2 regions of the Salegentibacter sp. BDJ18 genome follow, and region 2 is predicted to be linked to the other one. Evidence: riboswitches for the same ligand, from Rfam matches in the RefSeq annotation. Region 2 holds a riboswitch; the other holds the start of a gene.
The links. A riboswitch is a leader RNA that binds a small molecule or an ion and turns the genes downstream of it on or off. The one in region 2 is predicted to bind thiamine pyrophosphate.

Region 1: another riboswitch for thiamine pyrophosphate. It lies ahead of pnuC (nicotinamide riboside transporter PnuC); the one in region 2 lies ahead of J0871_RS05605 (TonB-dependent receptor).

Annotation. Positions count from the first base shown of each region.
Region 1 covers NZ_JAFLQX010000003.1:166,010-174,208, forward strand. The annotation lists gene J0871_RS03235 (acyl-CoA dehydrogenase) at 1-820, opposite strand, end outside; gene pnuC (nicotinamide riboside transporter PnuC) at 789-1,394, opposite strand; TPP riboswitch at 1,450-1,652, opposite strand; tRNA gene J0871_RS03245 (tRNA-Arg) at 1,654-1,725, opposite strand; gene J0871_RS03250 (hypothetical protein) at 1,846-2,145, shown strand; gene J0871_RS03255 (DUF2490 domain-containing protein) at 2,197-2,892, shown strand; gene J0871_RS03260 (DUF1028 domain-containing protein) at 2,943-3,932, shown strand; gene J0871_RS03265 (hypothetical protein) at 3,976-4,350, shown strand; gene J0871_RS03270 (M20/M25/M40 family metallo-hydrolase) at 4,578-6,128, opposite strand; gene J0871_RS03275 (S9 family peptidase) at 6,271-8,199, shown strand, end outside.
Region 2 covers NZ_JAFLQX010000005.1:95,085-103,283, forward strand. The annotation lists gene J0871_RS05600 (ATP-binding protein) at 1-2,010, opposite strand, end outside; TPP riboswitch at 2,187-2,281, shown strand; gene J0871_RS05605 (TonB-dependent receptor) at 2,395-4,776, shown strand; gene J0871_RS05610 (hypothetical protein) at 4,824-5,255, opposite strand; gene greA (transcription elongation factor GreA) at 5,375-5,851, shown strand; gene J0871_RS05620 (HIT domain-containing protein) at 5,956-6,345, shown strand; gene J0871_RS05625 (acyl-CoA thioesterase) at 6,345-6,755, shown strand; gene J0871_RS05630 (HAMP domain-containing sensor histidine kinase) at 6,752-7,906, opposite strand; gene J0871_RS05635 (flavin reductase family protein) at 8,019-8,199, shown strand, end outside.

The DNA of each region.
Region 1 (8,199 bases), on a different contig from region 2:
CTACAATCTCATCTTCAATAGTTTTAGAATATGCTGAAATTTCATCTTGAGAAACAGCAATACATTTTTCTAAGTTTTCCAGAATACTTTTAGAAATAAAACTGCGTGCTTCTTCCAGGAAATGCTGGGCCATTCCCACATAATTAACCCAAAGCGTTAAATCGGCAAATACTGAAAACGGAATTTTAAAAATATCCTGCGGCTGGTGAAATTCATTATAAATAAAACTAAAGCGTTTAGAAACAAAAACGTTTTTTACTTCAAAAGAATGCGTAACCGAAGCTTTTAAACCCATCGTGTGCCAATCTTCAACAATTTTCACATCATTTTTAGGTAAAATAAACGAACGTATTTTAGGCGAGCCATCCTCATTTAATAAGGCTTTACCATTTTCATAAATTTCAGCATTAAGTGTAAAATGGGTTAAATAATTTGCGCCTGTAGCATAACGCCAGGTTCCGGAAATTTTATAATCATCACCAATTTTTTCAGCTGTTCCAAAAACGCCACCACTACCTCCTAAAATAGTAGGTTTTGAAGTTTTAAAAATCTGTGCTGCAGTTTCAGGTTCCAGGTTTCCTATAAAATAATTAGCGCCACTGCATAAAGTCACCGTCCAACCAAGACTACCGTCAATTCGGGCCAGTTCCTGCAGTTTTAAAAGCCCTTCGGTAAGCGTAAATTCCAGTCCGCCATATTTCTTAGGCACCCAAATATTCCAGAGATTTTCTACGGCAATCCAGGTTAAAACTTCTTCAGGAAATATATCTACGCCCAAACATAGCTCTCTAAGCGCTTGCTGCCTCTTTTCTTTTTTCATTTTTTATAATTTTTCGCCATTTAAAATACCCCGAAGTTCCTACAATAAACAGGAAAATAGTTAAGCCGGCATATATGTATAATTCTTTATAAATAAGTAAAGGAATAGCAATGCTATTGCTGATATTAAGAAAAATCCAGTTCTCCATTTTTCTTTTAGCCATAAGCCACATTCCCGCCCAGGTAAAGCCGCTTACCGCGGCATCCCAAAATGGAACATCAGAATCTGTATGGAAGCGAAGCCAGTAACTCATTATTGCAAAACAGGTCAATACAATTCCCAGGGCTTTTAAGTGTTCAGATTTACTGGAATAAGAAATGGGGGTTTCTTCTTCTTTCTTTCCGTATCTCCAGTAAAACCAACCATAAATACTCATTACGAGATAATAAAGGTTTAGAATTATATCGGCATAAAGTTTAGACCGGTACATTACAAACAGACTAATAAGAATGGAAACAATCCCGAATAAGTAATTATGAATATTGTTTTTTCGTGCCAGTAACACCTGCACCACTCCAAAAGTGGTTCCCAGGGCTTGTTGCCAGGTAAGTTGTGTAAAGAAATCCTCTATCATTGTTCTAAATTATCAATGAAATGAGGTGATGAAATAGCTAAAAATTGCAGTAATGCAACCTATGCTTAGAAAATCCCTACGCCGGCATTATCCGGATCAGGTTTGGAGTAAATAACCTCGGGGCAAGCCCCAAAAGGCATTTTTGGAAAATATCTCTTATTCAAGAAAAAACATTTTAAATGTTTTAATCTCGATTATCGAGTAAACTCCTGGGTATCATCTCAGCCCGCTTTATAGCAAGCACCCCATTTCAATAAAGTAGCCTCACCAGGAATCGAACCTGGATCTAAAGTTTAGGAAACTCTTATTCTATCCGTTGAACTATGAGGCCTTGTAAGCGGGACAAAAATAATAATGTTTTCAGAAATTCATCATATTATAATTTAAAACTTCAGCTGGTTACTTTGCTTTTATTAATTTTAATCAAACTTATATTTTAAACCCAATCTTTATGAAAGCTATTATTTTAAGCATGGTTACAGGGCTCATTTTTTTAAGTACAAATTGTGACAGGCAAAATTCTGAAGAACATATGCAGCTTAAAGGAACTATAGAAAGCCAGGGTATAACTTCCTACCAATATGGCACTCATACTTTAAATACTGAAGACGAGTTATATGCGCTAAAAAGTGAAAAAGTAAGTTTAGACGAATATGTTGGGAAAGAAGTTACTATTTCAGGAGCAAAAATTGAAGGTTACCCTGTAGATGGTGGTCCGGATTATATTCTGGTTACCGAAGTGAAAGAATAGCAAATCCTTATTTTTTTCTTACGGAATGTTATATTTGCGGAAAAAGCAAAAATGAAAAAATCACTCCTTTCCGCAGTTCTTTTTAGTTTATTTATGTCTTTTTCTGTCAATGCCCAAGTTGATGAAGATCAAACCGGCGCCTGGTATATGTATTTTTGGAATACAAATTTTGGGGAAAGTGAATGGGGACTTCAGGGAGATATTCAATATAGAAACTGGGATCTGGGCGGTGATTTAGAACAATTGCTTATTCGTGGCGGACTCACCTATTCCCCAAAAAATACCGATATAAAATTCACCCTGGGATATGGAAATATTACCTCCGGTGAGTTTGGCGAGGGTAACGAAACTTCGGGTGAAAGCAGGATTTATCAGGAGGCTTTACTTCCGCATAAATTGAGCAATAGATTTTACCTCACGCACCGTTTTAGATACGAACAGCGTTGGGTAGAAAATCAGGATTTTAGAACGCGTTATCGCTATAATATATTTTTAAATGTGCCTTTAAATCAGAAAAACCTCAACAAGAATGCTGTTTATCTTGCCTTATATAACGAGATCTTCATTAACGGTGAACGCGAAATTGGTGATGGTAGAAGTGTAGAATTATTTGACCGTAACCGGTTCTATTCTGCCCTGGGTTATGCCCTAAAAGACAATCTTAAACTCCAGGGAGGGTATATGACACAAACTACTAATACGGTTAGCAAAGGACAAATTCAGCTTAGCCTGCATCATACTTTTTAAGTAATTCAGCAGAGTTTCGTTATCTTAGCTTCTAATCAGAAACCTGAATTATGAAGCAATTTTTACTTTTTTTCGCTTTAATATTTATTTCAACCTTAAATACCAAAGCTCAAACTTCTGAAATTAGCGGAGACGCTTTCGCGCACACGTATTCTATTGTGGCGCGCGATGCAAAAACCGGGGAAATGGCCGTGGGCGTTCAAAGTCACTGGTTTTCGGTGGGTCCATTGGTAGCCTGGGGGAAATCTGGGGTTGGAGTGGTTGCTACTCAATCTTTTGTAAATCCCGCATTTGGCCCCCAGGGACTCAAACTTTTAGATGAAGGTTATACTCCTGAAGAAGCCGTAGAAAGTCTTATAAATAATGATGAAGGTCGCGAATTTAGACAGCTTGCCATTTTAGGAAAATCTGGCGATAATGCTGCATATACCGGGGAAAAATGTGTAGCTGAAGCCGAACATCTTAATGGAGATAATTTTTCAGTCCAGGCTAATATGATGCTGAATGATAAAGTTGTTCCCGCAATGGCAGAAGCTTTCGTTGAAAATGCAAACTTACCTCTGGCTGAAAGAGTTGTTGCGGTTTTAAAAGCCGCCCAGGATGCTGGCGGAGACATACGCGGAAAACAATCGGCCGCCTTAATTGTGGTGGGGCCAGATAAGGTTGACGAAGTTTGGAAAGACAAAAAAATAGATCTTAGGGTAGACGATCACGACAATCCTATTGAAGAATTAGAACGTTTGCTTAAAACCGCAAGAGCCTACGAATTTATGAACCGCGGTGATCTTGCCATGGAAGAAGGAAATGTAGAAAAAGCTTTAGAAGAATACGGCACCGCAGAAAGTATGTTTCCCAACAACCTGGAAATGCGTTTCTGGAAAGCTGTGGCTCTTGCTAACAGCGATCGTTTACAAGAAGCGAAACAAATTTTTGATAGAATTTTTGATGAAGACGAAAACTGGAGAATAATGCTGAAGCGTTTGCCCAAAGCCGGCCTCATAAACGTTAGCAAAGAGGAAATGAAGATGCTTACTAAGTAATCTTCACAGATTTAGTATATTTATAACTTAAAATAATGCTGTTATGAAAATTACTCTTAATAAAGTTATGCTTGGACTTGCGGTTGTATCACTTACCGCATTTACTTCTTGTAAAGACTCAGAAGAAAAAACTGCTGAAGAAACCCAAACTGCTCCAAATACCCAAATGAGTGGAAACACATCTGGAAATGCAGAAACCCCAGATGTAAACCCTCCTCATGGTGAACCCGGGCACCGCTGTGATATGCCCGTTGGTGCTTCTTTAAGCGGAGCAAGTAACAACACCAATGCAGGTTCAGGTTCTGAAATGACTACTTCACCAATTAGGTTGAAGGATTCAAAACCTTCTAAAAACCCTCCACACGGTGAGCCTTATCACGATTGCTCAATTCCTGTAGGAGCGGATCTTCAAAGTTAATTTTGAGGTTTTATAAATACTGAAATAAAAAAATAAAACGTCATTACGAACGGAGTGCAGGGATCTGTTATTATTCTACAGATTGCTTCGTCTTTCGTAATGACGTTTTTAAATTCATCATCCTGAACTTGTTTCAGGATCTAAGATCCTGAAACAAGTTAGAAACTGAAACAAGTTCAGCTTGACGAAAAGAGAAAAAATCAAACAAGCTTTTTATTAGTTAGACCTTAATCCAATCCCCCTTTTCGCTCTCCATCTCTTGGCTCAGGCCAGGTCATTTGTTCACCCGATCTTCTGCTTATTGGCAATACTGCTTTTTCCCTGGAAGTAGTTTCTGGATCTTCACTCGCCATATAGGTCATAATCGCGGTTAAGATCACGTTGCTTCTCACATCATCAAAAACAATTTTATCATAAGTATCTAAGTTGGTATGCCAGGTATAATCCCAGTAAGACCAATTTAAAGAATTAAGCATAAATGCTGGTGCACCGGCTGCTACAAAAGAAGCGTGATCTGTTCCTCCACTTGATGGAGTTCCCGGGAAAGAAGTTTCAATTTCTCCCTTAATTTCCTGCGGAACCGGCTCCAGCCATCTTCCTATATAATCGTAAGCGTGTAGAAAACCCTGTCCGCTAATATTCTTAACCCTTCCGGTTCCATTATCTTGGTTGAATAAGGCTTGTACATTAGCCACAATCTCCGGATTATCTTTTACAAAAGCTCGAGAACCATTAAGTCCTTGTTCTTCACTTCCCCAATGTCCTGCAATAATTGTTCGCTTAGGATTTGGATAAAGTTTTTTAAGAATTCTCATTGTTTCCATCATTACAATAGTTCCCGTACCGTTATCTGTAGCACCGGTTCCACCGTCCCAGGAATCAAAATGTGCTGAAAGAACAACATATTCTTCAGGTTTTTCGCTGCCTTCGATTCTTGCAATAGTATTAAACGTAGGTACTTCACCAAGATCTTTAGACTGAGCAACCACTTTTATTTTGGGAGTATTATCATTTTCAGCTAAACGATAAAGCAAGCCGTAATCTTCCAGGTTAAGGTCCAAAGTTGGAATTTTATTGGTATAAGCTCCAAATACTTTATTTGCACCAAACCCGTGAGACCAGTTAGAAGTTATAATTCCGGCAGCCCCTGCGTTTTCCAGTGCTTTAGGTAATTCTCTGTAACCATACCCGGTTTTGCTAATTCGGTCCCTCCAAATAGAATCGGCTTCTTTTATACTTCCCTGCATCATTTTCCAGGACTTTTCAGTAGCCCATTCTTCCCAGTTGTATGGAGGTCTACCGGTAGGTTCATTAACCGAGATCATCACAAATTTTCCCTTAACCGAAGAAAGCATATTGGCAAATGCAGTAGAATCTGAAGCTTTTGGCAATAGCACAACCTCAGCGGTTACCCCTTTTTTTCCGGTTGAAGGGCTCCAGGCAAGTTGCCTACCTTGCAGCGTTCTTAATCTTGGCTCTACAAGGTCAATATGGGTAATGCCACGCTCCCAGCCACGCCAGGTACCATATTCTTCGTTTTCAGCTGAAATTCCCCAGCTATCATATTTCTTTACTGCCCAGTCGTGAGCATTTTTCATTTGTGGTGTTCCTACTAAACGTGGTCCTACCACATCCACAAGCTCGTGGGCAAGTTCTTCTAATTTTGAATTTTCATTGGCCTCGGTTACAATTTTGTTAACCATCTCTTCCTGTGCCTGTACCTGCAATGCCCCGGCTACAAGGAATAAACTAAAAAGTGTGCGGAAATTTTTCTTCATCCTGAATTATTAAATTTAAATTTTAAGCGTAAATATATTAATTAAATCCGGGGGGGCATTTCCTACAGATTCTTTACAGATATTATCTATTTAACTATATTGGCAGTGTTTTTAAAAAATAAACCCACAACTCCTTAAATCAATGAAAAAAACGCTACAAAACCCCTTCAATTTTAAATTTCAGTTTCTCTTTTTAATATTTTTAGGTTTAAGTTTTTCCGGAATTTCCCAAACAAGTGAACTTTCTGTAGAAAAAATTATGCAAGATCCTAATTGGATGGGTACTTTCCCTTCTAATGTAAAATGGAGTGCCGATAGCGAAACCATTTATTTTGATTATAATCCTGAAAAAAATGCTGAAGATTCGCTTTATAAAATTGAACTGAACAATACTTCAAAAATCAGCAAAGTAAGTTTAGAAGAAGAACGAGGAATAATTACCTCCTACGGCGATTTCAATAAAGACCGAAGCAAAAAGATTTTCAGCAAAGATGGCAACCTGGTTATTTACGATGTTAAATCTGGCAAGTCCACTCAATTATTAGATCTTTCAGAAGCTATTAACAATGCTGAATTTTTAGCAGACGAAAATAAAATCACCTTCAACGCCGGCGACAATGCTTTTATTTACGATAGGAAAGCAGGCAGCATAAAACAACTAACCAATATTGCTGAAGGTAAGGCCAAAGAAGAAAAAGAAGATAAAACTTCAGAAAAAGATGCGTGGGTAAAAGACGAAAACCTGGAACTCCTGGAAGTTGTAAATCAACGTAAAACCAAAAAAGAAAGCAGGGAAGCTTATCAAGAGGCAACTGCTGAAAAAGAAGATTATACTTTTTACCTGGAGGATCGCGATTTAAGTAATTTACAGGTTTCTCCCAATGCAAAATTTGCAACTTTTAAGTTAATTACCCGGGAGCGAAATGGAAGCACCGATGTGCCAAATTATGTAGATGAATCTGGCTACACCGTAAATCTCCCTGCCAGAAGCAAAGTAGGTGAAGATAAAACCAGTATTGAACTGGCCATCTATAATTTCGAAAAGGATACAGTTTATACCTTAAAAACAGACGATTTACCCGGAATTACCGATTTACCCGATTATGTAAAAGATTATCCCGCTAAGGAATGGGAAGAAACCCAAAGAGAAGTAGCGCCTACTACGGTTTATTTTTCAGATAACGGGGAGTACGCTGTAGTTAACCTTCGTTCTAAAGACAATAAAGACCGTTGGATCGCTAAAATTGACCTGGAGACCGGAGATTTAAACACTTTAGACCGCCAAAGAGATGAAGCCTGGATTGCAGGACCGGGAATTGGCTACGCTTATTACGGCGGTGAAGAAATGGGTTGGTTACCCGACAACAAACATATTTACTTTCAAAGTGAAGAAACGGGGTATTCACATTTGTATTTATTAGACGTAACTACCGGAAATAAAAAAGCACTTACTCAAGGCGATTTTGAAGTTTTTGATCCCGAACTTTCAAACAGTAAAAAACATTGGTTTTTAACAACCTCTGAAGTTGGACCCGGAGAACGTCACTTCTATAAGATGCCGGTGATTGGTGGTAAAATGGAAAAACTTACCCAAATGGAAGGGAATAATAATGTCTTCCTTTCTCCCGATGAAAAAAACATGGCCATTTTACATTCTTACAGTAACAAGCCCTGGGAATTATATTTAAAGAAAACGAAAGCAAATGCGGAAGCCAAACAATTAACCGAAGGACAATCTGAAGCATTTAGCAGCTACGACTGGAGAGAACCTGAATTAATAAAATTTGAAGCCGAAGATGGCGCTATGGTTCCCGCCAGGTTATACAAGCCAGAAGCAAATGTAAAAAATGATGCTGCGGTAGTTTTTGTGCACGGTGCTGGTTACCTGCAAAACGCTCACAAATGGTGGAGCAGTTATTTTAGAGAATATATGTTCCATAATTTATTAACCGATCTTGGTTACACCGTAATCGATATTGATTACCGCGGAAGTGCAGGTTATGGTCGTGACTGGCGTACAGGGATTTATCGCCACATGGGAGGAAAAGACCTTTCTGACCAGGTTGACGGA
Region 2 (8,199 bases):
GGGTTTATATGGTTTTAAAAGGCTTTTGTTAAATCCGGCAAGTTTATAAGTTTCAGCATCAATATCGGTCCTGCCAGATAAAGCTATTACCGGTAATTCACTTACTTTATATTTTTTCCTGATATTTTTAATAAGATCAAAACCATCCATTTCTGGCATTTGAATATCGGTTAAAACCAAAGAATAGTTTTTATTTTCCAGTTTTTTCAGTGCGTCATTTCCGTTTAGAGCACTGTCGCATTGCATTCCCATAGATTTTAGCAATTCCCGCGTTAAAGAAAGCTGCGATGGTTCATCATCAACAATAAGTGCTGTTTTACCGCTTAGGTCTGGCATTTCTGAAATTGATACTTCTGCAGTTATTGTTGCCTCAACAGGAAGTTTTCTAACGGGAATAAAAACTGTAAATTCACTACCTTCTCCCTGTTCACTTTCAAGCTTTAGATCACCTTTTAGTAATTCGGTAAGACTTTTTGTGATAGTAAGTCCCAAGCCGGTACCGCCATATGCTTTTTCAATTTTCGTATTTTCCTGTGAAAATTCTTCAAAAATCTCCTCCTGTTTTTCTTTGGAAATTCCTATCCCGGTGTCTTTTACCGAAATAATTAGACAATAGCTATCTTCAATTTCTTTTTTAAGATGAATACCTACTCTTATTTCTCCTTCGTGGGTAAATTTACAGGCATTAGTGATGAGGTTGGCGATAATTTGTTTTATTCTAAAGGGATCACTAAGCACCTGGGTATCGGTTTCTTCTGAAGCTTCAAAAATCACCTCCACCTTTTCATTCTTTGTGGCCGGCAAAGAGTTATAAACGGTGTCTCTTATAAGTTTTGCGGGGTTAAAAGGAAGTTTTTCCACAGTCATTTTACCGGCTTCAAGCTTAGAAAGATCCAATAAATCGTTTACTAAATGCAGAATAAAATGAGAGGATTTCTTCACCTGATCCATATAATGCGACTGCTTGCTATTTAGCGAAGATTTTTCAATTAGATCTGTGTAGCCAATAAGTGTGTTTAGTGGTGAGCGTAAATCGTGGGTAATTGCGGCCATAAATTGCTCACGTTTCTTTAGCAAACTTTCAGCAAAATCTTTGGCTTCTTCTAATTCTCTTCGGTATTGCTGACTTTTAGTAATATCCTGAATTATAAAAATAAGAGACAGCAAAATAATTAAGAAACTCACAATTCCTGCGATAAGGAAGATTTGCGAACTTTCTTCAATCATATTTTGAGAGATTTTGGCGCGTTGTATAGATGCTTCCCGTTCTTCCTGCTCAATTTTTCCAAGCAAACGTCTTAGCTGCTGGTTAATAATCATATCGTTTTCAAGGAATTGCTGTTCCTTTTCGTCTACCGTGTTTTGAAACCTCCTATTGGCAATCTCCAATTGGCTTAGTACATTTCTAACCGAACCAATAATAGAATCGGCGGTGCGGTTCGTGAGTTGTTCAGCGTTATCTTCCCGGGAATATTCCAGCAACCTAATTAATAACCTGCGCTGGTGCGGTTCCAGGTTGGAGAAACGTTGCCTGTAATTGTAGTCGTTAAAAGAAGGGTCTACTTTTCTAAGTTCATTTAAAACCTGTGAATAATAATTTTGGTTACGTTGCTGCTCCCTTAACTTGTAAAGTTCCTGGAGGTTGGAGGTTTTGTCTGAAAGCAATTCAGCAATGCTGTCTAATTCATTTTTCATAGAATTATCAGAATAGCTATTTTTTAAATTTTGGATATCAAGTTGAATGCTGTCTATTTGAAGTTGATACTTTTCCAAATCGGCTTCATTTCCGGTTTGAATAAGCTGCCTGCTTAAATTTTCGGTTTCAAAAAGACTGGTAGTAATATCACTTAGCAGAAATAATTGCTCATTATTGTTACTGTTATTTTCTGAAATTTCACTAAAAGCAACCACCTGTTTCCATACAAACCATACGGCAAGGGCTGCCAGAGCGGCTATCAAAAGATATCCGCCAATCACTTTATAAGTTATTGACTGCTTTGTGTTTCGCATAAAATTGTTACCACCAAAATTACACCATTTAAACGAAATGAAAATAGCATAATCCTGGATCTTAGAATTTTTGTACCTGTTTAAATTTTAAGCCCTTTGCTAAGCTAATGGTTTATAGGGCTTAATTATTGGTTCAAAAATTATGGGAATTCCATAAAAGCTTTATACATTTGCCGCAAATCTCAAAGGGGTGCCACTTAAGTGTGGCTGAGATCATACCCAAAGAACCTGGGCAGGTAATGCTGCCAAGGGACACGCGCAAGTAGCGCAAACGTATGTTACTCCTGAAAATGCCAAAACACCGGTGGGCAATTTCAGGATTTTTTTTATCTAATTTTAACCAAAGAATAATAGCCCCTTTTATTCGTAAATAATTTATTACGAATGAAATCTTTATTATTTTTTACCGGCCTCTGCTTAATTTCATTGCAAGCCGTTGCTCAAACTCACACTTTACAGGGCACAGTCACCCGTGGCGAAACTCCGGTTGAAGGAGTCGCAGTTTATGCTGTAGAACCAGCCGATGGCACCACTACCGATGAGAATGGAAGGTACAGGCTTAAGCTCGAAGAAGGTGAGTACAACCTGGTATTTTCCTATGGAAACCAAAAGACCTTAAAAGTAAAACTGGATCAGGATAAAACTCTGGATGTAGATCTTAGCGATGTACAGGAGGTTTTAGACGAGGTTTTTCTTTCTTCGGTGCGGGTAAGCGCAAAATCGCCAATAACCTACAGCAATCTTACTAACGAAGAGATTGAAGATAGAAACCTGGGACAGGATATTCCTGTGTTAATGAATTATATGCCAAACGTGGTGACTACCAGTGATGCTGGAGCAGGTGTGGGTTATACCGGGATTAGGGTTAGAGGTAGCGGCCCCACCAGTACAAATGTTACCATAAACGGAATTCCTTATAACGATGCCGAAAGTCTTGGAACTTTTTGGGTAAATCTTGGAGATTTTGCCTCTTCTGTAGAAAATCTGCAACTGCAAAGAGGGGTGGGAACTTCTACAAATGGCGCAGGAGCTTTTGGTGCCAGCCTAAACATTTTAACCGATGGTTATAGCAAAGAAGCAAATGCAGAAATTGCCAATAGCTACGGTTCTTTTAATACACACAAGCACACCGTGAAATTCAGTACAGGGCTTATAGACGATCATTGGGAATTTGCAGGTCGAGCTTCTCAAATAAAAAGTGACGGCTATATAGATCGTGCCAGTAGTGATTTAAAGTCTTATTTTCTGCAAGGAACTTATGTAGACGAAAACACCTTAGTAAAAGCCATTACTTTTGGCGGAAGTGAAAGAACTTACCAGGCCTGGTACGGAATTGATGCTGAAACTCTGGAAAATGATAGAACTTACAATCCCGCCGGGGTTTATACCGATGATGAAGGAAATACTAAATTTTACGATAATCAAACCGATAATTACAAGCAGGATCATTATCAGTTATTGTGGAATCAGGAGTATAACAAGAACTGGTCTTCTAACCTTGCTTTTCATTATACTTACGGGCGCGGTTATTATGAAGAATATGAAGAAGACGCTACTTTAAATGAATTTGGGCTGGAGAATTTTCAGGCCGAAGGTGAAGAAGTAACCACTTCAGATCTTGTAGGAACCAAATGGCTGGATAATCATTTCTTCGGAAGCGTTTTCAGTCTAAATTATCAGGATCAGGATTGGGATGTGATTTTTGGCGGTGGCTGGAACCGATATATTGGAGACCATTTTGGAGAAGTAATTTATACTCGTTTTGCCAGGAATAATGATCCTTATGAGCCGTATTATGAAAATACAGGAACAAAAACCGATTTTAATCTCTACGGAAAAGCCACGTATGCAGTTTCAGAAAAACTGGCGGCTTATTTAGACCTGCAGGTAAGAACCATAGATTATGAAACCGAAGGAATGCTATCTGAAGGTACTCAATTTCTGGTAGATGATTCATTTACCTTTTTTAATCCCAAAGCCGGATTAACTTATGCCTTAAACGATCAAAATCAGTTCTATTTTTCTTATGCCCGTGCTAATAGGGAACCACGCCGCAGCGATTACGAAAATGGCGAACCTGCACACGAAGAATTAAACGATTTTGAATTAGGGTGGCGCCATAATACACCATCGGTTCAACTAAACACCAACCTTTATTATATGGATTATCAAAACCAATTAGTACTTACTGGTGGTATTGATGATGTTGGCGCTTTTATTCGTGAAAATAGCGGAAATAGTTATCGTTTAGGTTTGGAAATAGATGCAGTAATTAGGCTTTCAGATAAAATATTTGTTAGACCAAACCTGGCTTTAAGCCGAAATAAAAATGTAGATTTTGTTTCTACCTGGAATGGAGAATTAGTTGATTTTGGAAATACAGATATTTCCTTCTCTCCTTCTATAGTAGGAGGAAACCGGATTACTTACCTACCCGCAGAAGGATTAGAATTAAGCCTTCTTTCAAAATATGTAGGAGAGCAGTATATGAGTAATATTGAAGCCGAAAACTCTAAGCTGGACGCTTATTTTGTGAACGATTTTAATATTCAGTATACCTGGCGAAATGCCCCTTTATTTAAAGAAGTTGTTTTTACAGGTTTAGTAAATAATATCCTGGGAGAAGAATATGTTTCTAATGGATATTACTACACATTTAATGTAGAAAACCCAGACACTACTACAGGTTTACAAACCTTAGATGGTGCGGGTTACTATCCGCAGGCCACCACAAACTTTTTAGCCGGAATTAATTTGAAATTTTAATTTGTTTGTCGCCTCTCTCCTCCTTATTACCAGGATGGGGGAGGTTTTTAATTATAAACCTCAATAGTATTATTACGGCGCTCAATTCGGTAAGGTTTCATAGAGTATTCTCCTTCCCCTTCCATTAATTCACCGGTAATTATATTATAAGAATTTGCATCTTCACAGTTACAGGTAGCAATAATTCCTTCAACCGTCATTGCAGAACAATTATTCGGCGGATGATTGGGGTCGCTTAATTCAAAAGCGGTGTATTGTGAATTATTGATATTATACACCACCACACCCTTTATGCCTTCGTTGTAGGTAGTAAAGCTATTCCCAGGAAACTGAAGATCATTATATTCAGGAAAATCCAGGTTTAGTTGAAGTCTAAAATTTAAATCTATTAGGTTCGGGTTATTAAAGTCATTGTCATCATTGGTGGAGCAGGCGCTAAAAATTACTGAAAAAAGAAGGAAAAAAAGAGGTTTTTTCATGATATCGGCAATTTTTTCGCTAAATATTATTATTGTTTTCAAGGCGTAAATTTATTATATTTGTTAAACAAATCCCGTCGTGCTATGGGATTTTTTCTATTTATATAAACGATGAAGTTATGAGCAAAGTATCTTATTATACTGAAGAGGGATTAAAAAAGTTGAGGGATGAACTTAATCAGCTACGTGATGTAGAACGGCCAAAGGCTTCAGAAGCTATTGCCGAAGCCCGTGATAAAGGAGATTTAAGTGAGAATGCAGAATATGATGCTGCCAAGGAAGCTCAGGGGCTCCTGGAAATGAAGATCTCAAAATTAGAAGAAGTGGTGGCCAATGCAAGAGTTATAGACGAATCTCAATTAGATACTTCTAAAGTGTTGGTGCATTCCCACGTGAAAATAAAAAACCAAACAAGCGGTGCCGAAGTAAAATATAAACTCGTAGCCCAAAGTGAAGCCGATTTAAAAACGGGTAAAATCTCGGTAGATTCTCCTATAGGAAAAGGATTACTCGGTAAAGAAGTTGGGGATACAGCTGAAATAGATGTACCCAGCGGTAAGATGAAATTTGAAATTTTAGAAATCTGGAGAGAGTAAGTTTCCGGTATTTAACAGTTTGCGAAATCCTTTTCCAATACCTTTAACTAAGGTTCTGTGAAAAGGATTTTATATTTATATATACTAACCAATTCAAAAATATTATGGCCAGTTTATTCACTAAAATAGTACGGGGAGAAGTGCCTGCTTACAAAATCGCAGAAGATAGTCAGTTTTTAGCTTTTCTAGATGTTAATCCAAATGCAAAGGGACATACTTTATGTATTCCGAAGAAAGAAGTGAATAAGATCTTTGATTTGGAAGAAGAGATGTACCAGGAATTAATGCGTTTTTCCCGCAAAGTAGCCATCGCTTTAGAGAAAACGGTAGAGTGCAAGCGCGTGGGAATGGCCGTTGTTGGGCTTGAAGTTCCGCATGTTCACGTACATCTTATCCCGTTAAATTCTATGAGCGATATGGATTTTTCTAAAAGCGTAAAAATGGAAGAAGAGGAATTTAAAAAACTGGCAGAATCTATTCACGTTAATCTTTAATGGAAAGCGAAACGTATAAGTTAAAGCTGGAGCTTAGAATAGATTGGAGCGATTTAGATATGTATAAGCACGTAAATAATATCTCGTTTATGCGATATATGCAGTCGGGTCGAGTAAATTTTTGGGAAGCTTCAGGTATTTACGAGATGTATGAGAATACCAATATGGGAACTATGTTGGTTTCTACACATTGCGATTTTAAAAAGTCACTGTATTACCCCGGGAAAGCTATAGTAAAAACCAGGATAGATTTTATAAAAAATTCCAGTTTTGGTTTAAAACATCTTATTCTAAATGACACTAATGAAATTTGCGCTGAAGGTAAAGATGTAGTGGTTTGCTATGATTTTGAAAAAGATAAGACCTTTAGGATACCAGAAGATTTAAGAACCCAACTTTCTAAATTCTAAACTTTCCTGAGGGAAATTTTAAAAGTTGTGCCTTTTTTTATTTCGCTTTCTTCTACTTTTATTCTCCCGTGGTGATAGCCTTCAATAATTCGTTTTGCTAAAGATAAGCCAAGACCCCAGCCTCTTTTTTTTGTGGTATGCCCGGGTTCAAAAACGAGTTTAAATTTATTTTTATCAAGTCCTTTTCCCGTATCTTTTATAAAGATATGCGCCCATTTCTGTTCCTCTTTAATTTGAATATGCAATTTCCCTTTTCCGCGCATTGCGTCTATGGCATTTTTCACCAGGTTTTCTATAGTCCAGCTGTAAAGTTGTGAATTTAACATTACCGGGATATGTCCTTTAGGGACATCAATGGAGAATTCAATAAGCCGGGAGCTTCTTGTTTTTAAATAATCAAAACTGTTTTGAGTTGCTTCAATAATATTGGTTTTTTCCAGAATTGGAGACGAACCTATTTTAGAAAAACGTTCAGTGATGGTTTCAAGACGGTCAATGTCTTTTTCCATTTCAACAATGTAAGATTCTTTTACATTTTCCTGTTTCAGGATTTCGGTCCAGCCAATAAGCGAAGATAAGGGAGTGCCAATTTGATGTGCAGTTTCTTTCGCCATCCCGGCCCAGAGCTTATTCTGTTCGCTATTTTTCGTTGTGGTATAGAAAAAATAAACCACCCCAATAAATAGAAAACCTATAAGAACCAGCCCAACGGGATAATACTTAAGACTGTTTAAAACCGGGGAATTGCCGTAATAAATATACTGTTGCTCTCCATTTCCCAGGTTTATAATTATAGGGGCATTTTCTTCCTTTAAATTTTCAAGAAGTCGTTGCGCTTGTTTCTCATTTTCTAATTTATCGGGATCAATATTAGTAGTGTAGGCAATATCTCCATCGGTATCGGTATGGATTATGGGAATTGTGGTGTTGTTATTTAAAATTTCAAGAATAAGATCAAGATCGGCATCGGCCGGTGGCGGGTCCCGGTCTAAAGCTTCCTGCGCTTTGGCCCAAATATTCATTTTAGCCCGTTCATCTTGTTTTAAACGCTGAAAAAAGATGGTAGTATTCCATAAAACCAGGCCTACTACTATAAAACACGAGATAATAATAAACCAGCGATTAAAAGTGCGTTCGTCTGTGAAGTTCATACAGGCTTCTAAGCTTTAAAGGATTTAAAGATAAGCGTTTTTAAACGAATTTTATTGCGTGTCCCGGCTTTTCATTCCCTATTGGTTTCGTTACCTTTGCCAAAAAACAAGTATGCTTACAATAGATCCTAAAGAGGTGAGCACAGGCAAGCTTCATCGCTATTTGCTTGGTGCCATTGGGCCCAGGCCTATCGCTTTTGCCAGTACAATAGATACTAAAGGCCGGCCAAATTTATCGCCTTTCAGCTTTTTTAATGTTTTTGGATCTAATCCTCCTACCTTAATTTTTTCCC